3 regions of the Paenibacillus sp. Z3-2 genome follow, and region 1 is predicted to be linked to each of the others. Evidence: riboswitches for the same ligand, from Rfam matches in the RefSeq annotation. Region 1 holds a riboswitch; each other region holds the start of a gene.
What was found. A riboswitch is a leader RNA that binds a small molecule or an ion and turns the genes downstream of it on or off. The one in region 1 is predicted to bind cyclic di-AMP.
Positions count from the first base shown of each region.

Region 2: it holds a riboswitch for cyclic di-AMP, as region 1 does, so the genes downstream of both, M1D71_RS09670 (C40 family peptidase) here and M1D71_RS00525 (C40 family peptidase) in region 1, are expected to answer to the same signal.
Region 3: it holds a riboswitch for cyclic di-AMP, as region 1 does, so the genes downstream of both, M1D71_RS06500 (HAD family hydrolase) here and M1D71_RS00525 (C40 family peptidase) in region 1, are expected to answer to the same signal.

Region 1 covers NZ_CP096397.1:100,840-111,711, forward strand. Annotated here, with positions in the region: gene M1D71_RS00475 (PAS domain S-box protein) at 1-82, shown strand, start outside; gene M1D71_RS00480 (pseudouridine synthase) at 101-802, shown strand; gene motB (flagellar motor protein MotB) at 1,014-1,832, opposite strand; gene motA (flagellar motor stator protein MotA) at 1,819-2,619, opposite strand; gene M1D71_RS00495 (hypothetical protein) at 2,854-3,147, shown strand; gene M1D71_RS00500 (hypothetical protein) at 3,195-3,335, shown strand; gene M1D71_RS00505 (4a-hydroxytetrahydrobiopterin dehydratase) at 3,366-3,662, shown strand; gene rbsK (ribokinase) at 3,706-4,692, shown strand; gene M1D71_RS00515 (c-type cytochrome) at 4,764-5,120, opposite strand; gene M1D71_RS00520 (GNAT family N-acetyltransferase) at 5,271-5,765, opposite strand; gene M1D71_RS00525 (C40 family peptidase) at 6,121-6,591, opposite strand; cyclic di-AMP (ydaO/yuaA leader) riboswitch at 6,595-6,732, opposite strand; gene M1D71_RS00530 (hypothetical protein) at 6,987-7,829, opposite strand; gene M1D71_RS00535 (M1 family metallopeptidase) at 7,840-9,831, opposite strand; gene M1D71_RS00540 (YwhD family protein) at 9,933-10,436, shown strand; gene M1D71_RS00545 (transglycosylase domain-containing protein) at 10,636-10,872, opposite strand, start outside.
Region 2 covers NZ_CP096397.1:2,134,327-2,145,198, forward strand. Annotated here, with positions in the region: gene M1D71_RS09625 (Cof-type HAD-IIB family hydrolase) at 1-441, shown strand, start outside; gene M1D71_RS09630 (hypothetical protein) at 548-1,588, shown strand; gene M1D71_RS09635 (GNAT family N-acetyltransferase) at 1,696-2,244, shown strand; gene M1D71_RS09640 (glycosyltransferase family 4 protein) at 2,639-3,769, shown strand; gene M1D71_RS09645 (YkvI family membrane protein) at 3,905-4,960, opposite strand; gene M1D71_RS09650 (xanthine phosphoribosyltransferase) at 5,166-5,747, shown strand; gene M1D71_RS09655 (hypothetical protein) at 5,845-6,174, shown strand; gene M1D71_RS09660 (hypothetical protein) at 6,295-6,513, shown strand; gene M1D71_RS09665 (carboxymuconolactone decarboxylase family protein) at 6,649-6,978, shown strand; gene M1D71_RS09670 (C40 family peptidase) at 7,053-7,517, opposite strand; cyclic di-AMP (ydaO/yuaA leader) riboswitch at 7,523-7,654, opposite strand; gene pelA (pectate lyase) at 8,073-9,035, shown strand; tRNA gene M1D71_RS09680 (tRNA-Leu) at 9,211-9,294, shown strand; gene M1D71_RS09685 (divergent polysaccharide deacetylase family protein) at 9,495-10,373, shown strand; gene M1D71_RS09690 (N-acetylmuramoyl-L-alanine amidase) at 10,348-10,872, opposite strand, start outside.
Region 3 covers NZ_CP096397.1:1,506,476-1,517,347, reverse strand. Annotated here, with positions in the region: gene M1D71_RS06540 (DUF6612 family protein) at 1-729, opposite strand, end outside; gene M1D71_RS06535 (thiol-disulfide oxidoreductase DCC family protein) at 791-1,213, opposite strand; gene M1D71_RS06530 (hypothetical protein) at 1,353-1,631, opposite strand; gene M1D71_RS06525 (zinc ribbon domain-containing protein) at 1,731-1,976, opposite strand; gene M1D71_RS06520 (organic hydroperoxide resistance protein) at 2,188-2,607, opposite strand; gene M1D71_RS06515 (Nramp family divalent metal transporter) at 3,008-4,303, shown strand; one part of gene M1D71_RS06510 (IS3 family transposase) at 4,427-5,063, shown strand; one part of gene M1D71_RS06510 (IS3 family transposase) at 5,063-5,988, shown strand; gene M1D71_RS06505 (HAD family hydrolase) at 6,112-6,795, opposite strand; gene M1D71_RS06500 (HAD family hydrolase) at 6,943-7,341, opposite strand; cyclic di-AMP (ydaO/yuaA leader) riboswitch at 7,457-7,632, opposite strand; gene M1D71_RS06495 (glutathione peroxidase) at 8,003-8,482, shown strand; tRNA gene M1D71_RS06490 (tRNA-Leu) at 8,628-8,710, opposite strand; gene M1D71_RS06485 (urease accessory protein UreF) at 9,148-9,849, shown strand; gene M1D71_RS06480 (XRE family transcriptional regulator) at 10,116-10,319, shown strand; gene M1D71_RS06475 (hypothetical protein) at 10,347-10,872, shown strand, end outside.

The sequences.
Region 1 (10,872 bases):
ACTACCTGCATCCGAGCAACAACCGGAAGTTATTGAGGTAGATCAGGTAACGGATGAATCACTTACAGATGAAGAGAAATAGATGAGGTGAGATTACCTTTTGCGTATTAATAAATTTATTAGTGAAACTGGTTACTGCTCCCGGCGTGAAGCAGACAAGTTGGTGGATAGCGGTCAGGTGACGATTAATGGAGTTAAGGCTGAACTGGGCAGTCAGGCAGAAGAATGCGACGATGTACGAATCAATGGCAAGCCAATCAAGGAAAAGAGAAAACACGTATATATTGCCCTGAATAAACCGGTTGGGATCACAAGTACAACCGAGCAGCATATTCAGGGGAATATCGTTGATTTTGTCGGGCACGATGAACGTATCTTTCCAATTGGACGCTTGGATAAGGACTCAGAAGGTTTGATCCTGATGACGAATGACGGAGATATCGTTAACCGGATTCTTAGAGCAGAAGGACGCCATGAGAAAGAGTATATCGTCACTGTTGATCGATCTGTAACCCCGAGTTTCCTTAGAGGTATGAGCACTGGGGTGAAGATCCTGGGGGAGATGACACTACCTTGTACAGTGACCCAAATGACGGATCGAGTATTCCGTATCATCCTGACTGAAGGAAAGAACCGTCAGATCCGGCGCATGTGTAGTGCCTTTGGCTACGAGGTCCGTAAGTTGAAGCGGGTTCGGATCATGAACATTCATCTTGGAGAAATGGCGACAGGTTCATGGAGAGAGCTTACCACCGCAGAAAAAGCGGAACTGGGTGGTCTGCTGGACTATTCATTGGAATAGTCGACTCTACTTTTACTAATTTAACCAATTGAGTCCTGCTTTCCGAAAAGGAGCGCAGGGCTTTTTAGTGCAGAGTTAATGAAGGCTGGTCAATAATACCGAATAGTACAGAAATATGTAGATAAACTATACATAAGCCCTATATAAACCTAAAAGACCGTTCTCCTTGTATCTGGAGAACGGTCTTTGTTTAATGAATCGCTGCAGGCCTCTAGTTTCCTTCGCCTACGGCTTTTACATTTGTATTGTTACTTTGATACTTCCGAATGATAGACACCTCTACACGGCGATTCTGTGCCCGTCCGGTATTGCTGTCGTTGCTGGCAATGGGGTGATACTCTCCATAACCACTTGGTGTGAATTTGGAAGGGTCCAATTGCGTGTTCAGCAACAGGATTTTCAGGAAGTTGAGCGCACGATCCGCACTCAGATCCCAGTTATCCTTATATTGGTTGTTCGAAATGGGAACATTATCGGTATGACCGGATACCACCACTTCATATTCAGGGAACTCCTGCAGCATGCTCGAAATTGCTTTGGCCAGGGATCGTGATTCAGGCTTCACATCTGCTCGGCCTGAGGAGAACAGGGCGTTATCACTAATCGTGATCTTCAATTCAGACTGATTCAGCTTGGTGTTCAGCTGGTCCGAAAGCCCGCTCTTCGAGATATACTGGTCAAGCCGCTTCTTGAGCTTCTCCAGATCCTCTTGCTCTTTTTGAGCCATCTGCGCATCCGTAATCTGAGCTGGTGTTTTCTTGGTGATTTCTGTAGGTTCCTGTTTGTTCTTACCCAAATCAGCACCTGGCGTATCCGGATTCATGGACGAATGGTCCAGAATTCCGGAGCCTCCATTCAATGCGCTGCTTAGTGCGGAAGCCATTTGTTCAAACTTACCCGCATCAATGGAACTCATGCCGAACAACACAATAAACAGAGCGAGCAACAAGGTCATCAAGTCGGAATAAGGGAGCAACCAACTCTCGTCTGCATGCTCTTCATGTGGCTCATGCTTCTTAGCCTTTTTCACCTGATGAACCCTCCTTCTCTTCCAGTTGTTTACGTTCGGAAGGTGTCAGGAATACAGATAATTTCTGATTGATAGCAATGGTGGAAACACCGGATTGAATCGAGAGCAGACCCTCAACCATCATGAGCTTGATTTCCATCTCTTGCTTGGACATCCGCTTCAACTTGTTGGACATTGGATGCCACAGTACATAACCTGTGAAGATACCCAAGAGGGTAGCGATGAATGCTGCTGCAATCGCTTGAGAGAGCTTATCCATATCGCTAAGGTCCGCAAGGGCTGCGATCAAACCAACTACGGCTCCAAGAACGCCAAGTGTTGGAGCATACATACCTGCTTGGGAGAAGATCAGTGCACCACTGCGGTGACGTTCCTCTGTAGTGTGAATATTTTCCATTAGAACATCGCTGACGAAATCTTGATCGTTCCCGTCGATAATCATTCGCATGCCGCTGCGAAGGAAATGATCGTCGATTTCTTCAACTTTTGATTCTAGTGCAAGCAAACCTTCACGACGGGTAGTGGAAGCCCAGTCCATAAATGTGCCGATTAGGGATACGCGGTCGATCAATTTTTGCTGTTTGAACAAAATCCCGAAGAGCTTCGGAACTCTCTTAATTTCTGACATGGGGAATGCCATAAAAATACTTCCTGCGGTACCAACAAATATAATCATGTAGGCTGCTGGGTTGTTGACCAGATTAATTAGGGGAGCATGCTTCAACATCATACCGAGTACAAGTGAAGCGAGTCCCAAAACAAGTCCAATAATTGTTGAAATGTTCATCATACACCTCATCCATGAGATAAAATTGAATCCTTTCAAGCGGCTATATTCGGGCTTCCGGACGAACGTAGAGCCGCAATTCGTTTAATGCTTGGCACTCTTTTGGATTGCCAAAACAGTTAAAACGATCATGTATAGTATTTATCGACCAATAGGCCTTTTTTTTTAAGGGTTATTTTCAGGTATAATAAGATCAAATCCGCTCCTTAGGGGCCGAATAGGAGTGAAAAGCCAATGGGCGTAAAGCATGGACGGGATTATGAAGGAATTTTGACAGATTTGACAACGGCACTCGGACGCATACCGGATCGGTATGTTTTCTTTGAAATGGACTCGGAAGAGTGGGAGAGACTAGGCACGCCTGAGCAACTTGAAGTGGATGAGGCGTTGGCGGAGGATCTGTTCTATGCACTGGGTGAAGAGTCTGTCATCCCGGTTGGAAGTGGAGTCGTCATCCATGATAAGGATCAGCACCGCATTCATATTTTGATCGGGGAAGAAGAGCTGACGTTTGTACCTTTAATTTAGTGTGTGCACATGTTCTCAAAGCCTTACGGTTATTGGATCTATGCCATTTGGTTGATTGGATTTTGAAGCTTGTCCGTGGTAAGATGTTAGTCGTGAAATGGGCCAACCGCATGGCGGTGTGCCTGGCCTTTGAGGTTGCTATGGATCGCATCGAAGGTGTCGGTGGTTATACGGACATCCGTCTGTAATGTACCATCTTATGGGGAGGAAGATAACGCATGGTTTTTTCACAAGAGGAAGTCGAAGCTCATCTGGGAAGGCTGGAAGGCTGGGAACTGGAAGAGGGACGGTGGATTGTACGTAAATTCGTGTTTTCCAACTACATGAAAGGGATTGCATTTGTGGATGAGGTCGCTGCGATCTCGGAAGCATTCAATCATCATCCTTTTATTACGATTGACTATACAACGGTTACGCTGCGTCTTACGTCATGGGATGCGGGCGGTATTACATCTGTAGATATCAAGGAAGCAGGGCAGTATAACGAAGCTTATGACAAAATGAGGTCGGAATAACGATTTCGGTTATTATCGCACGGCGGAAGTGAGTGAACCATACATGTCAGGCTATAATCAGAAACAACCTCTTATTGCTGTCGTAGGCAGTCTCAATATGGATCTCGTGGTGAAGACAGACACGATTCCGGAAGAGGGAGAGACGGTGAGCGGTGAGGAACTGCATTATCTCGCTGGTGGTAAAGGGGCGAACCAGGCTGTTGCCGCTGCGCGTCTGGGTGGACAAACCACGATGATTGGTGCGGTGGGGTCGGACAGTTTTGGCGAACGTCTACTGCACAGTCTGACGGAAAGTGGTGCAGATGCCTCGCAGGTTCGCATATTGGAAGACACGGTTACAGGGACGGCGTCCATTTGGCTCTCACAAGGAGACAACCGGATTATTGTTATTCCTGGGGCGAATGGACAAGTTGTGCCTGCGATGCTGGAGGAGGCGGATACGGTAAAAAGCCTGACTGCAGCCGCAGCGGTGCTGCTGCAGCTGGAGATCCCGCTGCCTGCGGTCACCCGCGCCGCCCAACTAGCGGCTGAAGGCAGCGCACTGGTTGTGCTCAACCCGGCTCCCGCGGTGCCGGGTCTGCCCCAAGAGCTCCTGCGGTGCGTCGACGTTGTCACGCCGAACCGCACTGAGCTTGCCGTGCTTACCGGCCGGGATCATCTCCGGCCGGAAGACCTGGATGCGGCGGTTGCAGAGCTCGCCGCATCCCTCGGGGCCGCTGTCGTCACGACGCTCGGCCCCGAGGGGGCAGTGTACGCGGCGGCGCCTGGTGGCCGCGTACAAGCAGGGCGTGCCGGCGCGTGCCGTGCGCCCGGCTACGCCGTAAGCGCCGTCGATACGACCGGCGCTGGCGATTGCTTCAACGGCGCGCTGGCGGTAGCCCTCGCGCGCGGTGAGACCTTGGACGCGGCTGTAGGCTTCGCCATGGGCGCGGCCGCGTTATCCGTGACGAAGCTCGGCGCCCAGTCCGGGATGCCGTCCGCACATGAAGTCGAGGCCTTTCTGGCCGAGCACGCGCCAGAAGCTCAATAATCTGCATAACAAAGAGGCTCTTACTCTCCCAAAGGGGGATTAAGGGCCTCTTCGTTATGCGCGTGCAGAGATTATTTCTTCTCTGACAACCACATGGCGATATTGGCAATCTCTTCATCCTGCAGTTTGCCCTTAAAGGCAGGCATGCCACCTTTACCTTTGATAATCGTAGAATAGATCTTCTCCAGATCATCCTGGCTGCCGATGTTTGCCAGAGCAGGACCTACGCCACCCTGAAGCTGATCCCCGTGACAGGAAATACAGTTGGCTTTGACCAGTGCCTCAGCCTGTCCTGCATCCATCGTCACTTCCGGCATGGTTGGTTTCGCTTCTTCAGCCACTTCCTCTTTCCCTGGAAGCGTAAACATTAAAACAATAGCTAAAGCGCATGCTGCAAAAAATACCCCGCTCATGATCCATTTGTGCATCCCTTATGTCCCCTCCAGAATGAAAGATCATCTAACCTGAAACTATCCATATCATTATAACGGAACCTGTAGTCACATCATAGCATTTTGTGGTAATTTTTTGAACTAATCACATAACAAGGAGCAGATTTGGTTGTTTTGCAATGAATTCTAATCACGAGGCCCTTCATAGACCATGCAGTGAAAGGGCATTAAGCCGGTAGGGGTCTGTCGTTCGTATGTATCCTGGATGACAAATCCACTCTTCAGATAGACTTGAATGGCACGGGCATTCCAAGTCAGCACTTCCAGGTCAATCTCATTCGTCCGGTTTCGGCGAATGGCTTCCTGTACAATGGCGGTGACAAAAGCTTTCCCTTGACCCTGACCACACAGCTCTGGATGCATGCCGAGGCCAATCCGGGTTACCCCTTGAAGGGGGAAGTATTGAACAAATCCATATATGCGTTCGTTCTGATCTAGAACAATCGCATATTGTTCCTGCCGCAGCTGTGCATCCCCAAATTCCACTTCAAGTGCCTTCATCTGCTCCCAGGGGAGCCAGCTGTAGATATTATAAGGCGGCTCGTATTGCCAATTGCAGATAAACTCCGCATGTTCTTCTAGCATGGGTACAACGTGAAACGTCACAGGGGCTTCATTCATACATCTGCACGCTCCTCTCATTCATCACCAAACCCTCTGTCCACTCTACAAAAGAGCAGTTCTTTTAGCAAGTCTGCAACTTTGGGAAAAAAATGAAACAAAAGTTCCGGTAATTACGTTTATATTATAACGGGATGGGTAAAAACATCATAAGGGCACGGACAAACGAACGCCAAGTAAAGCTGTTGATGTCGCAGGATATGCCTCATGTGTTACTTGCTACGTGAACAGGGGATGAAGCACAAAAAAACCGCCGGATACATTCCTGCGGAGAATGTACCGGGCGGTTCTGTTATACTTCTTACTTCGTTCCAGTAGGGTTAATGGTTACAGCATCATGTTGCCCAGCTTGTCCCTAGTCAAGGGCCAGTGATTCATATGCGTCCGTGCTCATAATCCGTTTAGCGCCAACATAACGATTGGCCCAGTAGTTTTCACTCAATGCACTGATCGTAACACCTTTGGAAGAAGAGGAGTGTGCGAACTTTCCATCCCCTACAAAGATTCCTACATGAGATACGCCTTTACCTGTTGTATTAAAGAATACCAGATCGCCAGCTCTCATCTCCATGCGGGATACGGAATCGCCCATTTCGAATTGGGAACTGGATTGGCGTGCCAAATCAATACCCAACTTGTCGAATACATACCGTGTGAACCCGGAGCAGTCAAAGCCGTTAAGCGTTGTTCCCCCGCTTTTGTATGTAGTTCCCATTGCTGAATCAATTACTGTATCCATTTTTGAATCTGCGAATGCGCTGCCTGCACCAAGCGATAATGCAAATGTGAGGCTAAGTACAGCTGCGGTTAATTTCTTTTTGAACAAGAGATATACCCCTTCCAACGCCTGCGAGGTTAGCTTAAGGATTCGGTTGAAGGTCCCCTATGATCCCTCTGTAGCAAGATCAATTCACCCATAACTGGTTCCCCCGCTTCCCAGGTGCCAGGAATTTGGCTATGCTAGTTATGCACCTGCGAAATCAAGAAATGACGATTTAATTTTAAGTAGTTACAAATATGAATATAAAGATTACAAAGTTGTTACTAAAAACTCACTGCGATTATTGTAACAGAGGTGTACCGGTTTGGCAACGTTTAACAATAAATTTAGCAAAAAAAACCTCGACCTTTGACGGGGAAAGGTTGAGGTTTGCCTATTTATAAGTACTTATTAGGCCATGAGTTTAACATGCGATGGTAACAATTTTTAAACGATTTGCTCTAACCTTTGGATGTTTTGGACTGCCATAAGCGAAAATGGGCGCATATTTTCCACAGGCTCATTAGACATCTGGCAAGAGGATACGTCTGTTGTAGTATAAGTCCGGTGAGTCCTGTTAGTAACCATGAGGCTGAAGTGAACGCCCCGAAGATAAGCAGGTGAACTCCGCCCAGCAGCAGTGCAATGCCAATCACGGCGATGAGATGTCGTAGTGCAATCCAGAGTGCTTTGAGTGTGCCGTGAGCGCCACCTTCTCCCTCCGGTGCGGAAATACCGAACTGCATGTAGAGAAGGACGTGATGGATAACCCAGCCATATATGAACCAGGCAGCTATATAAGGTATGCCGGGCAAGAGTAATTGAAGGGAATGAAATCCATCCAGTAGAATTGAATACAGCTTCGGTATGAGCCAGTAGGCGGGTAGAAGTATCAATAATGTACGTATGCTGTGGAGCAACAGCATCGGTTTCCACAGATTTTTGATTCCGCGGACGAATGGAATGCGCTCTTCAGTACTATTATAGTGCTGAAGCGAGTAGAGCAGTCCTGCTTGAATGAGGGGGCTGATCAACATGCGAACCAGCAGCATAGCCCCCAGGATCCACAGATAACGATGAACCTCCGGATGGGTGGACAGGTTAAGTTGGCTTTCCATTTTGAACAAAAGCGTACTTAACTCCCCGGCATCAGGGTCAGGATAGCGCAGGAGCAGTGGGACGACCGCTGATTGAACCATTCGATAGAGGAAATATCCCCATATGAGCTGATAGAGAAATAAGAGTGCTGCAATGAACATATGCTGACGGACGAGAAACCAGCCTTCGCGTATTTTTGCTTTCACCGTTTCCACCTCACCATGACAGACCTCCGAATATGGCTTCTATTAGTTTGGTTACACTCATGCTCCAGCGGGATTTTGTTGGCTCATCCAGTCCGGATTTCAGGAAATTGTTCATGTGGCGGTTCTCCAGCACGATCGTGTACAGAGGATCGGTCATGGCCCAGGAGACAGGGGATGTGTGAGTTAATTTATAGGTGATGCGATCTTCTTTGCCATTCCATTGCTTGGTAAGGATATGCCCGTCTTCAAAAGCAATGCGAACAGGAACGGCGTTGTAATCACTGCCTTTTTTCACGATCGTCACGGAAGACTCGTACAATGTTTGGCCGTCTTTTTGCACGGGTGTAACACGAATATCCTCTACAGCAAAATCAGCCATTCCGTTACCATAGATGTATTGATTAAAATAATCAGACCAGGAAGTACGGGTTACTTGCTCTACAACTTTCTGGAAATCAGCTGATGTGGGGTGTTTGAAGCGGTACTTCTTCACATAGGTAGAGAGAATACGTTCCATTGTTTTCGCACCGACTTGATGTTCTATACCGAGCAATACAAGCTTGCCACGTGTGTAGACATTGGCCGCGTACTCATTCTGTGACTCGAACTTCCAGGATTCCTGTGTTAATGATGAAGGAGACGTAATCAGGCCCGATTGTACCGGCAGGTTCGGGATCAGTCCATATTCCTGCTCCATCAGTTTGTCTTCTGCATAAGAGGTGAACCCTTCATCCAGCCAAGCTTCTTCAAATTCGTTACTGGCAACCATGCCGTAGAAGTATTGATGTCCAATCTCGTGAACTACGGTACGTTCCAGGTCATAGCCTGGCGTGGTATCATCCGCACCAAAGGCTGTGATTAGCGTGGGATATTCCATACCTCCGGCACCGTTCCCCGTTTTGGGCGGAACAACGATGGATAAGGTCGCGTAAGGATATGGACCAAACCATTTGCTATAATTGGCTAGTGCGGCCTTAGCGGCATGGAAATATCGTTCTTTCAGATCTTGATGAGCAGGGTCCAGGTACAGCTTGATTCGTACCCCAGGAACATTGGGTGCAGAGAAGGGTTCCTCGGCGTAGACAAAATCGGGTGAGGCTGCCCAGGCGAAATCATGCACATCATCGGCATAGAATTGATAGACTTTCTCTCCATTCTTCACCACAGCTTGCTGCGTTGGGAATCCAGTAGCAGCAACTTTGTATGTTTCAGGTACCCGAATACGCACACTATATATACCGAAGTCGGCGTAAAACTCCGAATTGCCGTGGTATTGGTGCAGATTCCAGCCTTCCGTTGTTCTTCCACGCCTGCCCACAGGTTCATAGGCACTTAATTTGGGAAACCATTGACCGGCCATGACAAAATCATCAGCGGTTCCCATCCGTGCAAAAATCTTCGGCAGACTTACTTCGAACCGGGTGTGGAGTGTGATGCTTTCCCCGCCTTTGACGGGTTTGGGCAAGCGTACTTTAATGAGGGTGGTATCCTTGATGTTTCCGTCATCTGGCTGCACATACTGCATCCGGTGGAGCAGAGAGAGCCCGTCCTCCGTTTTCATTTCGGTAATGTTCATGGAGCCATAGCCATTGGTAGGCATGATATCACCCCGAAGCTTTCCACCGGATTCCTTCATAAAGGTGGTGTCAGCAGAAGAGAAGGCGTTGGGATACATATGAAAATATAGTTCACTGACGGTTTTTTTACCTGGATGTGTCCAGGTGATCGTCTGAGTCCCTTTCAATACGTTCCCTTCGGCCAGTTTCACATCCATGTGATACTCCACAACACGGTTGCTGTACACTTCGGCGGTAGGGGTCTGTATACTTTCTGGAGGTGCTGGGGTTGGGGCTATTGCCTTGGGCTTGCCCGATTCGGGGGCGAGTACTGGCAATTCGGATTGAGTTGAGCGATTATAACCCAGAGTGATCCATATCCCTCCGGCAAGTACACACAGGGCCAGGGATGCGGTGAGCCAGCTCTTGGCGCGTCGTGGAATCATCGTTAAATACCTCCCGTTGACAAGCATCTACAGCATGTATATGTTTGCAATGGGCCAATTATTAGTTAAAATATTTGTATCAACCCTTGGAGGCTATAAACATGGACCAAAACGAGCAAAACGGCAAAAAACAGATTGCCTTGAATATCGTTAGTGCAAAAAGCAAGCATAAAGGCTTCGGTGCAGGCTCCATTGATCTGAATAACCTTTCCCCGGTCATTATTGATAATGGCGAAGCCAAGATCGATATCGGTGCGATGCATGCGAAGAGCAAAGTGGAACGCAATATCAAGTTCTCTACCAATCGTGAAGATGTGCCCAACGGACGCCAAGTATGGCTGGTGTGGGTAGCTGTCGATCGCACGGAGGAAGGCCAACTGTATGGTGGGGCAACGGCATGTGAGATGTGGATTGATACGGAAGCAAGACGTGGATGGAAACTGCTGGCGGAACATGTGAATCGCATGGATTATGCCTTGAAGCGTCGCTTCATGCTGGATGAGCTTGGACCAGAAGCCCGAGCTGCACTTAAGACACTGCTGATCTCACACAACGAAGAATGGTGGAATGCTTCTCCGGATGTATTGAAGGAAGCACTGGCCTAAGACAGATCATTCAATACAGTATAAAAGCAAAAAAACAAAAGGCCCCTTGACCGGAAAGTTCGGTTCGGGGCCTTTTGCTTGTATGGTAACAGTATTCACCGATCTGAATAATTATGAGTTTTCATCCGAAGTGGAATTTCCAAATGCCCAATATAATCAGGGAGTAGGGATGACGTAATTAAGTCATCTCGTGTTTTCGTCATTCAACCCACCAACGTTTGAAGTCACTCCACCAGGAATGCTTCTCTTCCTGTATGCCTTGTTGATTCTCTACCTGACGGGCTTTCTGGTCCTCCCCTGAATCCGAATCATCTGTCGTGCCATGACATACTTCTGTCGGTTCAGTACCATCAATAAAGACTTCCAGTCGTTTCTCTTCACAACCGTTGCCTGCCAGCTTGCCGGATTCCGGGTCAATGTAGACACTTACAACATG
Region 2 (10,872 bases), 2.0 Mb from region 1:
TTGCAAGTGCGTGAGATGTACTACAACTTCATGGCAGAGCCTATGAAGCTACCCAAGTGGGTTGACATGACAGAGCCGCTGGCCAAATTCACTGCATTTGGTCCTATTGAACAGATGGATGCTGTACTGCAGGAGTGGTCTACCTGGAATCTGCCTTATTATATGACACGGAGTGGTGACTTTTTTATTGACTTGATGCATCCCGAAGCGTCCAAAGGCGCTGCGCTCAAAAGGCTTGCCGAATCGAAGGGAATCTTGCCTTCGGAGATCATGGCGATCGGTAACTACTTCAATGATATTACGATGCTGACCTTTGCAGGCAAAGGCATTGCCATGGATAACTCACCGGATGAGGTGAAAGCTGCCGCAGACGAGGTGACACTCTCCAATAATGAGCAGGGAGTGGCACACGCAATCCAAAAATATGTGTTATCCGTCTAACCGTTCTGTCTAGTTCTGATCTTAGTTCTGAAATGAATGTCTGCCTCATAATCTACCGTCCTCAGGGGCATCCTAAGAGAATAACGTTAAGAATGGAGGACAGGTTATGAAACATGAGGTGGAGTTGGTTGCAGACCTGCGTACATCAGGTGGTGAAGTACAGGATGTAATGGTCAATGGACAATATGCCGGGTCACTTTTTGTGGTATACAGAGAAGGGGATCGCTTATCCGGTAGTCTTCAGATCGATGAGGAGTCTCTTCCAGATGATGTAGAAGAACGTATTGTGGAAAAAGTGCATGCCTATGTCCGATCCCTCGCGGACGCGTTGGAAGCTGCATATTATGAAGTGCTGGTCAGTTGTGGCTCATTACATTCGGTTCTGCACATGCCTGAGTCAGAGTCGTTTTGGTCATCCGAAGATATCATTTATGATGAAGAGAGCGATGACGATAAAGACAGTGTTGAAACGAAGGTCATTCCTGGTGCACAAGCCGAATCGTTTACATATGAAGATCGGGATCATGTCCTGGAGATGGAAATGATAAGCGCAGGACGCAGCATCTCAACATATCTATTTAATGATGTCGATGGACAGGGACTTGCGGAAGCTTCCTTAAAACAATATGGTGCTGATGCACAAGGCGAAATACACTGGTACGATGAGCCTGATGAGAATCAATTGGAAGCCGCGGCAGAGTTGCTGGTCAGGGAGCTGGATGAGGACATCATTGATACGATTACAATCCGCATGTGGCATCAGGGCAACGAACTTGAGACACTAGAGTGGATACATCGCGATTTTTCCGAGGAGTATGAGGATAACGATGAATCGGATTTGGATGAGTTGGAAGTTGCCGAAGAAACTTGTTATGTCATGCTGAAGCGTAAGGATCGGGAGTTCAGGGTATATGAGCTGTTTCTTCAGGAGCGAGGTGGATTGCCTGTGGGTACAGCAACCATAGACACTTCTCATTCTGATCTGACGGGATACATTGAATACGAGGTTCCTGGAACCAGCATGCAGCGAAAGAGTCTGGTCGAAGTGCTAATGCAGGAGTTGGACAAGGAAATGGAGTTTGATACTCTGCACCTGACGATGTTATATCGAAACCAGATTATTGATGAAGCCAGAATAGACGGGTAAAAGGCAGCTGCCTTTTACCTTTTTTTTGTTCTCATTTTGACGAAAAATTCATTTCCCGGTATAGTACCATTAGTTTAATAGAGATCAGGAAGCGGAGGATACCAATGATGCACTCATTCAGAATCAGCAGCGAATTAATTAACGATGGTTTTCAAGCGGTTCAGGCGAAGCCGGAAGATACGGAGGATGTGATGTCGCTGCTGGTGGAGACAGCCGAATGGTTACAAAGCCAAGGTTCTTCCCAATGGAACGCTTTGCTTAAAGGTGAAGATTCACATGATACGGCAGGGGCAATTCGGCGTGGGGATGTTTTTGTTTTCAAAAAAGGTGCGGACGTAGCGGGAATGGTTATCCTTATGGTTCAGCCAAGCCCATGGGATATTCATCTCTGGGGTACCAAAGCTCACGCCGAGGATGGCGCAATCTATCTGCATCGTTTGGCAATTCGACGAAAATATGCTCAGAGCGGTCTGGGGCGGTCGATATTGCAATGGTCCAGCAGTGGCATTCAGTTTGAGGGCAAACATACGGTTCGGTTGGACTGCGGAGCGAGCAATGTGACGTTGAATGCTTTTTATGCGCGAAATGGGTATACCTTTTTGGGAGAGACAGATGGTTACAGTACATATGAGAAGCCCGTGGAGCTGCTCAGCTGAAAATTGGGCTATCTAACGAACGCGTTGTGACAACCATCAGAAATTGATTGAAGGATCGTTGGCTTTTACTTCTGAGGGGCACAGTTCGTGAATATGTTGTATATACGACTTGGTGAACAACTAGCTGGGTCAGTTTAACCTGAATAAGAAGAGCAGTGCAAACAAGTCATCTTCACTGGAGGCTTGCGGCGTCTAATGTAATATAGATGTTCTGGCTCCCCTATGTCATAATGGACAGTAGAGCAATACGCAGACAAGAAAGAAGATGTGCATCCATTCAAGGATGAATAATTGAGAGGGATTCTCATTTTTCATCTTTACTGAACATATGTTCTGATATATCATGAATGTATATGCATTGAAAGAACGTAAGCTAGAAAGGGGGAAACTAACGGTGAAATTGCTGCAGGCGCTTTTCTTTCCTCCGGAGCAGCCCGGAGGTGTATCCTCTATGATTCCGTATATGCAGGAGAGATTTACAACCCCGAGGTGGGAAATGGATCTGTTCTCGTTGCCGAAACGTATTCGCAACAAGGGCAGAGAGGAGGTTCAGTTCGAAACATTCGATTGGACCGAATATCAGGACAGTCCTGTTGTCCAAAAATATATTCAAACCTATCGTGATTACCTATGGTGGACCAAACTGCGTATTCAGAAGCCCTATGATCTGATTCATGCTCACCACCCGATTGCGGGACTTGCAATGAAAACGGTTTTCCCGGATACACCCCTCATCCAGACGATTCACTCCAGTTATGAACGCGAATTAATTCTGAATGGACGTATTGAAACGGATGGGCCAGAGCATCGATTTCTGCTTGCGATATACGGTGAGCTGGAGCATCAGGCAGAACGCCTCTTAACGGTCTCGGATTCGTTCCGTCGTTATCTGGCCCCCTACGTGAAGGACCCTGATGTCATTGGAGTGATCCCCAATGGATTCGATGAGAAGCGGTTTAAGCCAATTCCCCATGATAATGCAATACCACAGCTGGTCACGGTATGTCGGCTTGTTCCAGCGAAAGGATTGGATATTCTTTTCAAGGCTTGTGCAGAACTGAAGGGCCGAGGTCATGATTATGTGTTACATATTATTGGAGACGGGCCGATTCGTCCTGACCTGGAAGAATTAGCGCAGCGGTTGGGCATTTATAATGAGACCATTTTCTATGGTTATACACTTCACCCTGAGGAATTCATGCCATTCTTCGATATTTTTGTATTGCCTTCACGGGCAGAAGCATTTGGTTCTGTCTTTGCAGAAGCGGCTCTGAGTTGCCTGGCTCTTGTCGGCACGGATGTAGGTGGTATACCCGAACAGATCGAGAATGGTAGCAATGGGTTGCTTGTACCCGCAGAAGATCCTTCTGCGCTGGCTGAAGCGCTCGAAAAGGTAATGCTGGACCCGGCTTACCGTTATGAACTTGCCCGTTCGGCGTGTGAAAAAGCTAAAACACATTACTCTCTCGGCAGGTCGGTGAATGAGCTGAAAAAAATGTACTTGCAGTTTCCCAGTCAAGCCTAGAAAAAGAGAGCAAAGAAGTGCAAGCCGCTGTGCGAAACAGCGGCTTTTGTTATCCTCAAGGAGAGTACGCGAGTGACCTAGGGTCATCAAGCAATTGGATATTTATCAACATAATGATATATATGACTGTGAAGTTTATGTATTGTTTCGCTCACGAAAGGTGCCCCAACGGTTTAGCACTAATTTGGCAGCCCAGATCACTGCCATACTTCCAAAGATAGGGTAAAGGATAGATAGCAGGGAACTGAATCCAAACTGACTGAGTGAGTAACATAACAGCATAATGGTTAATGTAATGAAACGGGGATGCACTCGTATGTGTTGTCTGAGTTGCAGAGTCATTCCATAGATGTCTGCTACAAATGTACTAAATATTTCCATGAAAATAAGGGATACATATACAGATTGCACTGCCCATCCAAGATGAAAGGCTATGCTGCCCATCGGAATTTCGAATTGAATGATGCCTGGCATCTGCGCTGACATGGCGAAGTGAGCTGCCATCAACATGAAACCTACACCAATTCCGCCGAGTACTCCGCCCCATTTGAGGACATTCCGACTGCGAATCTGGTTACCCAAGGGTACTAGAACGGCCTGGGCCAACACCAGATTAAACGAAGTATACAGCAGTGGAGACAGCCACACCTGAAAAGGGCTTGAGTCTGTCGTCAGCGTTATGAATCGGGATGCACCTGGATGATGCAGGGTGCTAGTTATCATGAGCAGAGATAACAGGAGCATCATGGGCACGACGATGCTATTCATCTGAAGAATAGCCTGAATGCCACGACCGAGAAGCAGATATGAACCTACAAGTGTGACGATCAGACCGGTCTGATAATGCAAACCCAGATGTTCAACAAAAACGGAACCTGCTCCGGCAAGCATGACACTGTTCACGCCGATGAGAATGAGAAGGGTCACCCATGTGATCCATTTGCCCGCTTTGTGGCCAAATAAATGTTTGTTCAAATCCTCATAAGAGCGGGAACCGGTATCGTGAGCAATGAGCATCATTTTGGTACCTAACCAGACAAAGAGCATGGTGGATAAGCCTATGGTGATGGTGGCCCATTTGCCATACTGGGTAAAAAACTGCAAAATTTCCTGCCCTGTTGCAAAGCCGGCTCCGACCACCGTTCCAATGTATGTAAATGCGATCTGCAGCACCCGAAATGCCTGTTTCATGTGTTTCCCCTCTCAGGCCCCTAAATAGTTTGGACATGCGGGTGCCATGGTACAAGGTATGCTTGACCCACGAAAGTCATGACAAATGGATAGCAAGCTCTGGCTTGAATAGTACCTTAAGGACAGCACCCTGGCAATTTCGCTTGAACTTATAGATAGATATATGATACTTTTACCTCATAGGATAGGCTTGGGAGGTCAAATCATGGAAGTATTGAAACAACGAATTTTACAAGAAGGTGTTGTCATCTCGGACCAGGTGTTGAAGCTGGATGGTCTGTTGAACCACCAGATTGATCCTGCACTAACAATGGAGATGGGACGGGAGTTTGCTGCCCGTTTTCGTGAAAGTGGAGTGACTCGGGTAATCACGGTAGAGTCCTCAGGAATTCCGGTTGCTTTTGCCGCAGCCCATGAACTTGGGGTACCGCTCGTATTCGCTCGTCGTAAAAAAACGCTTCTGGCTGATCCTGATGCTTACTGTGAACGCGTACCGTCCTTTACCAAAGGAATCGTAACGGACATAATGGTTTCCCGCGAGTTCATTCATGAGAATGACCGCATTTTGTTCATTGATGATATCATTGCTAATGGAGATGCCGCTCGTGGAGTGATCAAAATTATTGAACGTTCCGGTGCGGAACTCGTCGGATTCGGCGTTGTGGTCGAGAAATGTTTTCAGGCGGGGGCCCGCACGATTCGTGAACAGGGAATTCCGGTGGAAGCCTTGGTACGCATTCGTTCCCTGAACGATGGAACGGTACAATTTGACGATAACGAAATGTGACATTTTAAAGGAATAGGGCCTATTTTTAGAACTATGCCTTTGCATGACCGCGGATTTCATTTATAATGGGGTTATGTTAGGGAGAGGAGGCAACACCATGGGGAACCAACCGGCAACAGAACAATTTTTTATTGATAAGCTGGCGGAATCGAAAGTTCATTTTGAACGTGCCCTGGATTGTAAACATACGGAATTCGATGACCTTTATCCCTATATGATTGAACATCCTCAATTTTTCTGGTACAAACGCTATGTTGCCTGGTCAGAATTACTGACGATTGTAGGCTTGTGCGAAGAGTTGTCCTTCTCTTGGAAAGAACAATTTACACCGCATCAAGTGGAGTACCTTGAAGAACGTGTGATGTCCGCCAAAGTGCTTGATTTTTGGTTCGAGAAGAACGACAGCAAAGAGCACGCGCAGCGGTAACTTTCAGTCGGGACATAATTTCGAATGACATGACAGTCCAATACAGTCACGTGAGACCTAAATGACATTTCATTTTAGGTCTCTTTTTGTAAATAAATTTGGAATATAGGAGCCATGAACATGATCAGTGATACAGAACTGGACGCTCTGCGTCTGTCAGGTGAGAAAGTAAGAGTAGTGAGGGACGAGCTGGAAACTAACGATGTAACCGGGATTGTGGTTGCCTGGGATGGTGAGCAGGTACTTATCCGTCGTCGGAATCGACGTGTTGTTAAGCTGGATCGCAATTACCGATATCAGTTGTTCAGCGAGCCGCGCCAAAGTTTACTTAGTGAGTAACCGTATAATTTGGCTAGAACATGAACGTTTAATTGTTTGCAATTACCATGATTTCTTGGCATAAATGACTCACTCGGGTGAGAAGATAGGTACAGTGAGGAAATCTGTAACTATAGCCGAGAGGATGTGCTGCAAATGACATTGATGAATGATAAAGTTCATGCCTACAAGGATCAGATTGGAGCATTAAGCGACGTGCTGCCAGGTGTGGTGAAGTCGTATCATGAGTTTACCGGAGAATGTTTTCAGCCTGGCGTGATTGATGCGAAGACGAAACAGCTCATTGCGCTCGGAATTGGACTATTTGCTAACAATGAGGTATGTACCTTCTATCATGTGGAAGAAGCTCGTGCGAAGGGTGCTACAGATCAGGAGATCATGGAGACCGTTGCGGTGGCTGGAGCTGTCGGTGGCGGACATGCTCTGTCTCAAGGCGCAATGCGAGTGCAGAAGGCGTTGCATTAGTTAGCAATACAATGCACATTTTTAAGTACACAAAAAGGCATCGGTTTAAAATCCGGTGCCTTTTTGTGTGTGAATTACATTTTCCCTAACATTTTATCATACATAAACTGTCCAGTTACCCGACGTGCTGTTACGTAACGATCATTAAAATAAGGATTGGACAACTTGGTGATGCTTACACCTTTACTGCTGGAAGCATGAGCGAATTGTCCGCCGCCGATATATACACCTGTATGTGAAATGCCTTTGCCCATCGTATTGAAGAACACCAGATCACCTGTGCGAATGTTACTTTTGGATACCGGAGTACCTGCTTTGGCTTGCTGCTGCGAAGTACGTGGCAATACAATGCTGTATTTGTTGAAAAGATATCTCATAAACCCGGAACAGTCAAAGCCAGCCAGCGTTGTGCCACCCCACTTGTAAGGTATGCCTGTCATGTTGTTCACTACGGAGTTAATACTGCTTGCCTCTGTGCTTGTTGCTCCGGATGTAAATAGTACAGCTGCTCCAAAAATGGAGATAATCAGTTTTTTCAAAATAAATGTTCTCCCTTCGATGCCTACGGAGTTAGCTAAGGGTTCGGTAGAAGGTTCCCTATATTTCCTATGTATAAGAATAATTCACCCAAATTGGTTCCCCCGTTTTCAAACATGAAACTCGGCAATTAATAATTAAGTTTTTGTAACTATTTGAAACTATATTGCATAAATGCGTAATTGTCAAACCCATTTAAAACCCTTCATTTTACCCCAATGTTATCGGAATTACGGTTTTTATATGAAAGAGGGGATCAAGTTTGGGTATCATTCATGACAAAAACGTCACTATTGATTCGTTGAAGGTGATTTTGGACAAATAAATAAGTTTGTCATGAGTTAAAAGAACTATTCCGTTATGTAGAATTAAAGAGATTATATTGATTAAGTTGCATATATTGACAAAAATCGATTTTTTGCATATTATCGTTTTATCCAATCCACATATTGGATGGAATTTGATTTTATTGTGCGATGAATTCAAATAAAGGAGGTTTGGGGTTCGAATCTTAAGTTAGGTAGAAGTGGGAGATTTATTAAAACGAACTTAGGAGAGTGTTATCTTTGAAAGCAAAAAAAATAGTTACTTTTGTTCTAGCATGTACCATGGTATTCTCAGCCGTTGGAATGGCTTTTCTCCCTGTAGCAACGGTATCTGCTGCCGATGCATCAGGTACAACAGCAAGTATTTCCGATGTTTTGAAGAACCAGCTGCCAGATGGAGGTTGGAGAAAGGATTATAAACAAACCAGTGGAGAATGGGCGAAGTCCACGATTGACAACAAGGCTACATACTCAGAGATTAGAAGATTGGCGAAGGAATTCAAAAAGACGAATGATCCGCGCTACTCAGCGGCTGCAATTAAAGGAATCAATTTTTTGATTAATATGCAGTATTCAAACGGTGGATGGCCGCAAGTGTACCAAAGCTCCGGATATCACAAACACATCACTTATAATGATGATGCCATGATTAACGTCATGTACATGCTGGATGAAGTAGCAACGCGTAAAGGTGACTTCTCGTTTATCGACAGTGCCCTTGCCAATCGCAGTAAGAACTCAGTTGCTAAAGGTGTAGAAGCGATTCTGAATACACAGGTCGTTTCAGGCGGTAAGCTGACAGCATGGGGACAACAACATGATTCCAGTTCCCTTAAACCGGCAAGCGCAAGAATCTATGAAGTACCATCGCTGACGGCTGCAGAGAGTGTAACGATTGTTAAATTCCTGAAAACCAGACCTGCTAACGCCAAAATTACGGCATCCATTAAAGGAGCCGAGGCGTGGTTTAACAAAGTGAAGATTACGGGTTACAAGTATGAAAGAGCGAACGGAGACAGCAAAATTATCGCTGATTCCAAAGCTGCACCGATCTGGGCTCGCTTCTACGAAGTGGGAACGGATAAACCGATCTTTATTGGTCGCGACGGGGTAGTTAGATACAAATTAAGTGATATTGATAAAGAAAGAAGAGGCGGTTATGCATGGTATGGCAACTGGCCTTCCAAGCTGTAATGAGTGACGAGCCTCAGGTTTCATAGCGTTAACTCCTTGTAACTGTAAGTAAAGCCCGAATCAGACATGGACGTCTGACTCGGGCTTTACTTGTTATTATTTTCAGTGTTGACATGATAGATTACACATGATATATTATTTCTTGTCGCCGAGATTTCTTACGGAGATATAATATGCGGTCGTGGCGGAATTGGCAGACGCGCACGGTTCAGGTCCGTGTGGGCTAACCCCCGTGGAGGTTCGAGTCCTCTCGACCGCATCAGAAGAAAAGGCTTGTATGTTGCTCTTGGAGCAATATACAGGCCTTTTTTAATGCCTTGATTTCACAGTAATGCCTCAACGTATTCTGGTGGATTAGTGTAAATCAATTTTTTACCGCTGTATCATTTACCTTCCACGTACATATTCATGCCTACATTATGAAACAATGAGGACACGGATAAAAGGAGGGGTTTAATTTTGAGAACGGTGAGAAAAGGATTGAAATCCAATCGGGAATCCAGAATCATTATGTTCAGAATGATGGTTATAGGGATTCTTGGAATTTTTGTTTTGGTTTGTTCACTGAGCCGCGCGGACTTGGCCACAGCAGCGATGACCGACATCAATTCAAAGGGTACGCTGAAGCGAATGGCAATTATCATCGATGATGTAGGTAACGACATGAAGGGAACGGATGAGATTCTGGCGATGCCAGTCAAACTGACGGTAGCCGTAATGCCTTTTCTGCCAACAACGAAGAAAGATGCGATTGCAGCACATGAGAAGGGAATGGATGTGATTGTGCACATGCCCATGGAACCCAAGAAAGGAAAACCTGAGTGGCTGGGCCCGGGTGCAATCACATCCAATCTTACGGATGAAGAAGTCCGCGAACGCGTAGAGAAAGCGATAGATGATGTGCCCCACGCGATTGGAATGAACAATCATATGGGCTCCAAAATCACTTCCGATAAACGCATCATGTCGATTGTGCTCGACGTATGCAAGGAACGAGGCCTCTTCTTTGTGGACAGCCGTACGAATTTTCGCTCCGTAGTGGGTGAACTCGCGATATCCAAAAATATGCCACCTGTAGGTAATGACATTTTCCTGGATGATCAAAACTCAAAGCAGCACATTCGCAAGCAAATGGATCTGGCAGCTCAACGTGCGATTGACAAGAAGATATGTGTCGTCATTGGTCATGTCGGCCATACGGGGTTGAACACATCGGCTGTGGTTCGTGAATCGATCTCTCGTTTTCAGGGTCAGATTGAGTTTGTAGGTATCGGTGATCTGGTGCGCGAAGTGTGGAACTGGCATGCTGCCCCTACACTACCGACAGGTAATAAATAATGCCATTAGCGATGGATTGGGCGATTCGTTTTTGCTCCGTTGGATCACTCATTCTGGCTCGATCTTCGGCATTGCTCAAAAAGCCGGTTTCGACGATGACAGCAGGTTGCTTCACGTAATTCAACATATAGAAGGGCCTGCCCCACACAACTCCACGCTCAGTACCGCACAACTCGTTCATCGCATCCTGAATGGATTGGGCCAGCAGATAGCTCCTGCCCTCCTTCTGGTGCAGTACCACTGGACCGTGTGTAGCGGATCTTGGACTCCAGTTCGCATGGATGCTGACTACGATATCAGTACTCACTTCTTCGCTGAGGCTTTTACGTTGGGCAAGATCTCTGGTATGACGGGAGCGGCTGTTCAGCCAGCGGTTCTCATCACTAAGTGCATAATCACCAAGTCGGTTAATGATGACGGCGTAACCTTTGCTACGAAGCAGGAGATACACCTTTTGGCTAATGGCGAGGTTAATATCTTTCTCCAGCACACCTTGGGC
Region 3 (10,872 bases), 1.4 Mb from region 1:
GTCCGTACTTGCAGGCAGGTAGGTTTCTTTGTTGATCATATATTTCATCTTCATGCTAGTAATATTCATCTGATCAAGCATGGCTTGCATCTGGGCATCCGATCCGTTTTGCTCCATTACGGCTTTGGCCAGTTCCTTCACGTTATCACCGGATACGTCAGCGTTAATCACATAATTGTCGCCTTCTTCAGTCACTTCAGTATCTTCTTCGATCTTTTTGAATTGCTCCAATTCACCTTCGGGATTCATGCTTGCTTTCATCTGCTCAATCAATTCAGTCGTTTGAGCTTCAGGAATCGCAACCCATTGATCTCCAACTTGGGAGTAGATTTTGTCCGAAGTGATATACTGCTTCACGTTCTGAGCTTCTTGTCCCGACATTTCCATATTCATCTCTTGATAGATCATCATTGGATCTTTGATAATATCCATCTTGAGCGATGTTTTAACCTGTTGATCCTGGGACTGTTCACCAGCATCCAGTTTCAGATTCTGATCAATGTTTGCTTCAGTTGTGAAGCTTTTTATGTCTTTCGTAGCTGCATTGGTTTTGGTAATCAATTCGTCCAGGGTAGGGATCTTTGTCTCCTGCTCTGCAGGTGTATTGCCCTCGTTAGTCGTTTCGTTGTTAGTCGCTGGCGGCGTTGCCGTATTATCTGTGTCGTTACCGCATGCTGCCAAGCTTACTGCTAATAATGCCCCGATAAATAATGTAGTCCACTTCTTCAAGTTGTTGTCCTCCCAAATTAGATATGATCTATTGTCATTACCCAATTATTTCCGTTATTAATCACAAAAATCGATCTTTGATCTCTGGGGTAGGCAACATGCACGCTTCGTCCTTGCCAAACCAGCGATAACGGTTACGCGCAACCCAGTTGTAGACTGCATTACGAATAAATTTCGGAACGATAATAAAAACATATAACAACGGATAAGGAAACTTCAGACCTTTGGCCAATCGCAGCGCGGCGGTCGAACGTGTATAGTATTTTCCATTTTCGATCAGCACAAAGGTGTCCATACTGTCTGTCGACAGATTGCCTTTCTCCAGCAATTCCTTGGCTACATCGGATTGGAGCGAAGCAAAATGATATTTCCCTTCCGGGTCACGCTTGATAATCCACTTGGTTAATCCCTGACAGAAGTGGCAGACGCCATCCACCAGTACGATGGGATGTCCCTGATGCACATCCGTTTGATTTGCTGTCATATTGGCTGCCCCCTATTGTTACGGTTAGAGTAACTTACCCACTCTGAGCCATCTTGTTCACTAATGCCATATTTTATTTATAGGAAATAAAAAGAAAAAGAGCGCAGGCATTGTGCCCACGCTCGTATCTGTCCGACAATTACTCCGTAACTGCCTTATCCATCCATTGGTCATCGATCATCTGTTGATGCAGGTCAGTTGCCCATTGGTCCATACATTTGCAAATGAAATCTTTGCGACATACTGGACAAGGCGTTTTCTGCAGACGGCTGATAGTGGTCATTTTCCATTCCGGAGAACGGGAGTAGAATACACGGCATTTTGTACCGTCTACCAATTTCATTTTAAATTCATACAATCCGTCTTCCTTGTTACCATAAGCTAATTCTAAATCTGCAATACGCGGTCTATAAGACATGGATATCACCTGTTTAATTCAAATTTGGTTCATGCAATGACACTACTCAGTACTAAGTCATATTAAAGAAAATTCAGTTCAATGTCAACTCACGCATGTCTACCCGCCAAACAGAATATCCAGAATTGTCCCCACCTGCCCCTGTTTTTTCCCTTTCAAGACATCCGGATCGAAAATTTCAACATACCCGCAGGAGGAACAGGCCACGAACAGGTAGTGGTTATGCTGGATATCAAACATTTTGCTCAGGCCTGCTCCTGACATCGAAACTTCCTTAATGTTACAATCCGTCCCCCTGCATTTCGTACATACAAATCGCCGCTCAATCATCTCTTCAATACTCATCTTTGTTCCCCCTTTAAGGAATGTGTAGCATCAAGTGGGATTGCAATTATGTAAAATAGTACGATATCTGATATCTAATCTCCTGCATCATGTTCATGTATTATAACCATCACAAAACCCTGCCGATTGCCAGCAGGGCTCTGTATTTGAACATCAGGTATCCAGGATACCCTGCTCTATAACTTCTCCCGTTACTACCGGGAGTCAGGTCTTAGACTACGTTTAATACAACATCAATGTTGCCGCGTGTTGCTTTGGAATACGGACAGAAATCATGTGCCTTGCGGGCCAGATCCTCTGCTTGAGTGTGATCCACACCAGGCATGCTCACGTCCAGACGAACAGACAGCTGGAAACCGTCATCCGCAGGGTCTTTACCAATGGATACGTTACTTGTAACGACCACATTCTCCAATTTCACACCTGCTTTACGTGCTACATTGGCAAGGGCACTTTCATAACATGCTCCATATCCAGCGGCAAAGAGTTGCTCAGGGTTGGTACCTTCACCACCGGAACCACCAAGCTCTTTTGGCATTTTCAGATCATGCTTGAGCACGCCATCCGAAGAAGTCACCGAACCTGTACGTCCACCTTTTACTGTCGCTACTGCTGTATATAAAGCTTCCATTAAGAATCTCTCCCTTATCCATATAGTTTTAACTGCCTTCATTTCAATTTAAACTTCTGGCTCATTTTGAAACGCATTTTATATCTTTATCAGCTTTTACATCTTTATCATTTTAATGCATATTAGCTTCCATCGCTGTATTTTTCCTGAGGTTGGGTAATGTACGAAAGGGCATTTTTAAGCTTCATTCGAAATTTTGTCCTGATACACAAAAGTTGCACTAGACAAAAATAATTGAAGGAGTACAATGTAACAATAAACATAAAAATTTAGATATATCATGAGCGGTTCGTCCCGCATCAATATTTCAAAATCAATAATTTTAAAGTCAGGTGATTATCGTATGAGTAAAAAAAATCCGTTCAACGCGCCTTCAAGTGAATCATTGTCTACTGCGGGCATGGCCCCTTCTCTTGGAGAAGCACATAGCTCGATGAAAGTCCCGCAGAATGTTGCATGGTGGAAGAAATTCCTCGCTTTTGTAGGCCCAGGGTACCTCGTTGCCGTAGGTTACATGGACCCCGGCAACTGGGCAACAGATATCGTAGGCGGTTCACAGTTTGGGTATACCTTGTTATCCGTCATCCTGCTCTCGAACCTGATGGCCGTTGTACTTCAATCATTGGCTGGCAAGCTCGGAATTGTCACTGGACGGGATCTGGCTCAAGCCTGTCGCGAACGCTTCAGCATGCCTGTCGTCATGATGTTATGGATTCTGTGTGAGCTTGCCATTGCAGCCACCGATCTGGCAGAAGTCATTGGTTCTGCCATCGCGTTAAAGCTGTTATTTAACATTCCTATGTTATACGGCGTTATCATCACCGCAGTCGATGTACTATTGATCCTTGTACTGCAGAACAAAGGCTTCCGCGCTCTGGAAACTCTCGTCATTGTGCTGATGGCGACCATTGCCCTCTGTTTCGGCATCGACCTGTTTCTAGCGAAGCCGGATATGGGCGGCGTTCTCCATGGTTTTGTACCCAATGTCGAGATTTTGCAAAACCCGGCCATGCTCTATATCGCCATCGGTATTATCGGAGCAACCGTGATGCCGCATAATCTATACCTGCATTCTTCCATAGTACAGACCCGTCAGATCGAACAGACACCGCAGGGTAAAAAAGAAGCCATTCGGTACTCGACCATGGATTCTACAATCGCGCTGACACTGGCTCTGTTCATCAATGCGGCCATTCTGATTGTATCTGCCGCTGTATTCCACAGTGCCGGCATGACGCAGGTTGCGGAGATCGCTGATGCCTATCATCTGCTGACACCTCTATTAGGTACTACTGTTGCAAGTATCCTTTTCGGTGTGGCGCTGTTGGCATCAGGTCAGAACTCTACTCTTACAGGTACACTCGCTGGGCAGATTGTCATGGAAGGTTTCCTGAATATTCGAATTCCAGCATGGCTGCGTAGACTGGTCACACGTCTGATCGCCATCATCCCTGCTGTAATTGTTACAGCCATCGCAGGAGAACATGGCACAGAAGAACTGCTCATTTTGAGCCAGGTCGTGCTGTCTCTTCAATTACCTTTTGCTGTCATCCCCCTGGTGATGTTCACGAGTGATAAAAAAAGCATGGGTGCATTCGCCAACAAATTATGGCTCAAAATCATCTCATGGGTCATTGCCGCTATTATCGTTGTGCTAAATGTATATCTGATCATTCAGACGATCCGGTTGTTCTAATCTCATTCTAAATGACTAAATATTAAAAAGGCTGATCGACTCCGGTATTCTATACCTGATATGCTCCCCATATAGTAGACAGGTGAAATAATAAAAGCCTGTTACTGTATGGGGAGTGTTTTTATGGAACAAAAGAAGTTTACGGCACTTGAAAAATTGAATATTCTGCAAGAAATTGAATGTGGTGAACTTGGTTTAAAAGCTGTGGCTCAAAAGTACGGATTATCCAAAACATCTGTGGTCAAGTGGCGAAGCCGTTATCAGTTGTACGGTTACGAGGGCCTGGAAGTCCGTTCCCGTAATCAAAAGTATTCAGCAGAGCTCAAACGCCAAGCGGTCCATGATTATTTGGAAGGAGGATTATCGCAATATCAAATCATCGACAAGTATAAAATTGCAAGTCGAACCCAACTCGCCAACTGGATTAAGAAGTATAATGGTCTTAGCATCAGCTTAACCGCTGCTCATTCAGGAGGAACCAGGGCGATGACCAAAGGACGCGTAACCACTTGGCAGGAACGGATCGATATCGTGCTATATTGTCTGGCAAATGGACAAGACTACACCCAGGCCGCAGGCCGTTTTCACGTTTCATACCAACAAGTATATAGCTGGGTAAAGAAATACGAAGCAAGCGGCGAAGAGGCGCTACGAGACGGCAGAGGACGTACCAAATCAGCTGAAGCACTCACGGAGGCAGATCGCCACAGACTTGCTATGCAAAAATTAGAGTACGAGAATGCGCGGCTGCGTGCGGAGAATGCTTTTCTAAAAAAGTTAGAGGAACTCGAAAGGAGGAGGCGTTAAGTCACATTCGTCAGGAGAACATCTACCTGGCTATTCAAGTTGTTCGGCAAGAGGAGTCCTGTTCCCTTCAGCTTTTGTGTGAAATCGCAGGAATTCCGCGGTCCAGCTACTATAAATGGTTGAATCGAAAACCCAGTTCACGGGAGACCGACAATGCGAAACTTACACAGGCCATGCTCCTTCTCTATGAGAAGGTGGAGCGAACCTTTGGGTATCGCCAATTAACGCTGCATTTACGCAGGCAAATGGACAGCAATATTAACGCGAAGCGAGTATACCGTCTGATGAAGCTCCAGGGCATCCAGTCTGTCACCCGAAAAAAGAGGAAGAAGTACATAGGCTCTACCCCTCAGCAGGTTGCGGAGAATATACTGAATCGTAAATTTGAGGCGGAAATGCCAAACCAAAAATGGGTAACCGACGTAACGGAATTCAAGTACGGCAACGGGAAGAAGGCCTATTTAAGCGCAATTAAGGATCTGCACGACAAGTCTATTGTTGCTTATGTCTTAGGACATTCTAATAACAATCCGCTGGTCTTAAAGACGCTGGAATTGGCTTTAAAAGCTGCTCCAGCAAGCCGTCCCTTGCTTCATAGTGACCGCGGTTTCCAGTACACTTCTTTACGTTTTAAGGAGATGTTGGACGAAGCGAAACTCACACAAAGTATGTCTCGGGTAGGCCGTTGCATTGATAACGGACCCATGGAATCCTTTTGGGGGACGCTCAAATGTGAGAAGTATTACTTGCATACCTACGGGACCTTTGAAGAACTCCAAAAAGACATTGATGATTACATACAATTTTACAATTACGAACGGTTACAGGCAAAACTAAACGGCCTCAGTCCCAATGAATTCAGGACCAAGGCCGCTTAACCATCTTTTATTTTTTGTACTGTCTACTTGACGGGGTGCAGTTCAACCCAAGTTGATCAGCCTTTATTGTTGCTATACAGCAACGTGTTTTCATTTATAGTAGAATCTCTCGTACGCAATCATCTAATCCTGGTTTGGCACCAATAACGGCAGGAGCTTATCCAATGAATCAACAGTCCAATCTGCACGTTCGTCATCCGATAGTTCCGGCTGGAATCTCCCGTAACCCTGCATAATCCGTATCGTACGCATGCCCAGCTTCCGAGCAGGAATAATGTCGTTATCGATCCGATCCCCGATCATGACGGCTTCCTCTGGTTCACAACCGGCCTGCTTCAAGGCTACAGCGTATAACTCAGGGTCTGGCTTGGACACCCCTTCTTCAGCCGAACAGGCCAGAACATCAACATACTTCCGCAACCCGTAGCTCTCCAGTCTCTCTTCCGTTCCAGGACTTTGATTGGCAATAATGCCAATGCGATAATGCTTCGACAAGTGCCCAAGAACCGAATCCGCTGAAGGAAAAGGACGTTCAAGATCTTTTTGAAACTTCAGCTTGTCCTGAATCTGTTTTTGGTGCTTCTCGTCTCCAATGAATGTGCGAATAGCCACTCTCATAGGCCATTGCTCATAATTCTGGTAACAGTTCGTGAACAGTTCTCGTACCGCCTCAATCTGCACCGGATACCCCAAAGCGCATGCTTCACGGACGAACTGTCCGATAATATCATCAACCGGCTCCCATTCGTCCACCAGCGTATCTCCAACATCAAAAAACAACCACTTTATTCCACCTACATCCGGCACGCCAATTCCTCCTTGAACTACCTCTAAAAACCATAAAAAAGAAGACCCACCATCAAGCATGAGTCTCCTCAAATTTCCGTTTATTGATATATTCAATTATAACAGGCCCCTTACACCGGAGCAATCACAAGCTATCAAGCTAGCGCACTAACCATTCAGGAGAAAGCCGACTTCCCCATTGAGTGAATATACAATTCGGTCTGCGCCCATCCCCCGATAGATGCCCTTTGGATGACTCTGTTCCGTAATGACGCACAGGGACTTCGATGTCCATGAACGGCAGATTTGCAAATAACGACAGGTCAGATTCAGGCTGTTTTCGAAAATAAACACATTGCCTACGCTGCCCTGCGGCAAAAACCATTTTTGAGCTGCAGCCGTGTTCATGCGAATGACATGCTCTACCCCGATTCTACGGAGTCTACGCTCTTCCCCTGCACTGTTGGTTAGAACGGCAAACGGCATTTTTTTGTACATCAGCAATTTGATAAATTTGCGTCCTGCTTCATTTGGAGCAGTCACTAAGATCATCTCAGTATCCATCATTCGTTCCTCCCTTGGCGTGAAAAGACAACAAAAAAGAAGCGTGGGGGACCAAGGCCTCCCGAACGCTTCTTAAATAATCCATGGCGAAAACACCATGAACCAGCGTACGGCTTGTTGCCTCTCCCTTTAACGCTTACGAGGTTAGCTGACGGATTCGGGCGCGAGAGTCGCCCTATTTCCGGCTGTCACCGGAAAATTCACCCCATGAATGCCCACTGTCCTGGACAGCGCATTCCGTTGGTTCCCCCGTTTCCCACTCATCAAAGAATGGAAACTCAGCGATTAAAACATCGTTCGTATATCTTAAAGTAAGATCGAGCGATATTATCGTTTGTTTCGTTTTTCAAGTACAATTTAATTTAAATTGAAATTACGTTATGAATCATACACCCGCGCCATGACGGTGTAAAGTCCGCACAGATCACCGAATCGGCAGATTTTCGCCAATACCCATACATAATAGCGCTTACAACAAGGTTATACTCTATCTATCTCTTCAAGTCTATCTAATTCTCACTCTGACGAAAATCACATCGCAATTCATTCACGTATTCTGCACAACTTGCCTGTTTTGATTCTTTTAACACCATATTAGTTTTGTATTATTTAATTGCAACCAATATAATAAGGGGTATAAGATTATATAATGGAGGCGATTTAGATGACAATCTACGATTACAAAGTGAATACTCTTCGCGGTCAAGAAGTTGAAATGTCCGACTACCGTGACAAAGTGCTACTGATTGTGAATACGGCTAGCTCATGTGGCCTCACTCCTCAATTCAAAGGCCTGCAAGAACTGCAAGACAAGTTTCAGGATGCTCCGTTTGAAGTTCTGGGTTTTCCAAGCAACCAATTTGCACAGGAAAAAGGCTCTTCGGACGACATTGCAGAGTTCTGTCAGATGAATTATGGCGTGAGCTTCCCTATGTTCGAGAAAATTGATGTGAACGGCTCAAGCGCTCATCCTCTCTTCCAGCATCTAAGCAAGGAAGCTCCTGGCCTGCTCGGCTCCAAAGCAATCAAATGGAATTTCACCAAATTCCTTGTGGATCAGAACGGACAGGTACTGAAACGTTATGCTCCCAAAACAACACCCGACAAGATTGAAGAAGATATCAAGAACTTGCTTCAAAAATAATACATAGGCCACCCGTAACCAGAAGGTAAGCACGATCGCCCCGGGTAATGGAGGGCCTTTTTCCTGACTTGAGGTTCTACTGGTCGAAAAGACAAAAAAAGAAGCTTTCCAATAAAGGAAAGCTTCTTCTTAATCGTTCATATGATGCGGTCGAGAGGACTCGAACCTCCACGGGCATACGCCCACTACCCCCTCAAGATAGCGTGTCTGCCATTCCACCACGACCGCATGTCGTAAATAATCGGCAACAGAATTGATTATACCGGGTTTAGATCTAAAAGTAAAGTATTTTTTAATGCTTCTTTTTCAGCCAGGCATTTTCCTCAAAAATCGCATATTCTCGTCATGTTTAGTCATGAACTGCATATCATTAGTTTTGATCCCCTCTTTTCCGGATAGAGCCGATCTGTGTAATCATTTATATATAGTAATATATAATCTTCCCCTATACCCTGTGAATACCTAACTTAAAATGATACATTAAATAACACAATATATGATTTATCATTTTTAGAACAATAAATTCCAAGGATTCTATTGACAAAAAGCGGACATTTATGGGAAGATAACTATCATATAGTTCGGATTTTCAAACACAAAGCAAACAAAAAGGAATATAAATGTTACTTTAAGTGACATTTAACGAACACAGGAGGCGAATGATTGTGAACCGTGGGAATAAGCTGCTCGATTATGTCAATCTGCTTGATTCCTCTATTCAGGTTGGAGGGTTCACCCATTCCTTCGGCATGGATATCCATATCAAGGAGGGTACCATTCGTAATGCTGAAGATCTCGAATCATTCATGCGTTGTCAGTTGCATCCCAGTATCGTTCGTCTTGAAGGCATGGCCATCAAAGGCATCTATACCGCAGCAGATCACAAGGATACATGGCGGATAGCTCTGATCGACAAGCTCGTCCATGTTCAGCGAACTCCTGGAGAACTCAGAGAACAAGCTGCTGTTATGGGTAAACGATTGATCAGACTTGCACGCGCTCTGCACCCCTGGATTGATCTCAGCCAGCTCGAACAGATCTTCGCCAAATATGATTCAGTTGGCTGCCTCTCCACTGTTCACGCCTGGATTAACCACCACCTCGATATCCCGGTCGAGGAGGCGGTCCTTGGTTATCTTCATTCAGCCATGAATGCCTGCATAACCGAAGCCTCCAAAGTCATTCCCCTGAACAACGATACTACCAAAGATCTGATGGTCCGCCTGGCCGCAGATTTGGAGAATGAATGGAATACCGTCAGCGCCTCGGCTGCGGATGGACTGGCACAGCCAACCTCGATGTCCATGAAATCATTTTTTCCCAGTTTCCATATGCTTGGAGCTGGACTTCATGCCTACAGGGCCTAATCCTTTTTCTCCTCAGCTCCACTTCCCTTCATTAGGACAAACAAAAAAACACGCGGCAACCTCCTTGCCGACGTGTTTTTTGTCATTTTATTTGTTTATTTAACGCATTTACGCCATTTAACATCACAAAATACACTTTTTTCCGTCTTTTTTAATTGTTAGATGACGCATTTACGTATATAATAAAATATACAGCTCGCATTTCTATATATTCTACATGAAGAAAGGGCGACTGAATACTACATTCTAATCAGGGGTGAACCCTTTTGAACAAGAAAAAACCAGTGACTCCGTTCGGATGGGCCATCAAACGACGGCTAACCGAGCTTCAAGTGGACCAGAAGACCTTTTGTGAACAGTACGGTATCCCGCCCTATCGTTTGTCCAATCTCATTCACGGCACACGCAAAGCAACCCGCTTCAGACATCTGGTCGCTGATATTTTGGATATTCCAGATGAACTGAGATAAGATTTCCGTCAAAGGAGGACCTCATTCATGAGACATGTTACATCCGACCTGGAAAGCCTTACGTTCCAATCCATACGTCACCAACTCATCATCATTGACCACCACTGGGTTATCCACAGCTGCAACCGCGCCTGGCAACAGGGACTGGGTCAATTTCCACCTAGCTCGGATGCGAACAATAATCATAGACATTACCTGCATCTGTTGGAAGCCTGGGCGTTACGAGGCAGGAATGCTGCAACGGCACTTGTAGCACAGAATTTGAAAGAACGCGGAACACCCTTTAATCGAAATCATACATATGACATCTGCGTGTATACGGTATATAACGAAGAACGGTGGTTCCGTGCGGATCTCACCCCTCTAGTTCATACCGAGCCCATTCCGGATACTCCTCTGGCTTTGATCGCACACGTGGATATTACCGAACAAAAAAAGACAGAACGCCAATTGAAGAAGGCCCTGTCTGAAGTGCGTACATTACGTGGACTGCTGCCTATTTGCGCCGTCTGCAAACAAATCAAGGATGAAGAAGAACATTGGAACTCCGTCG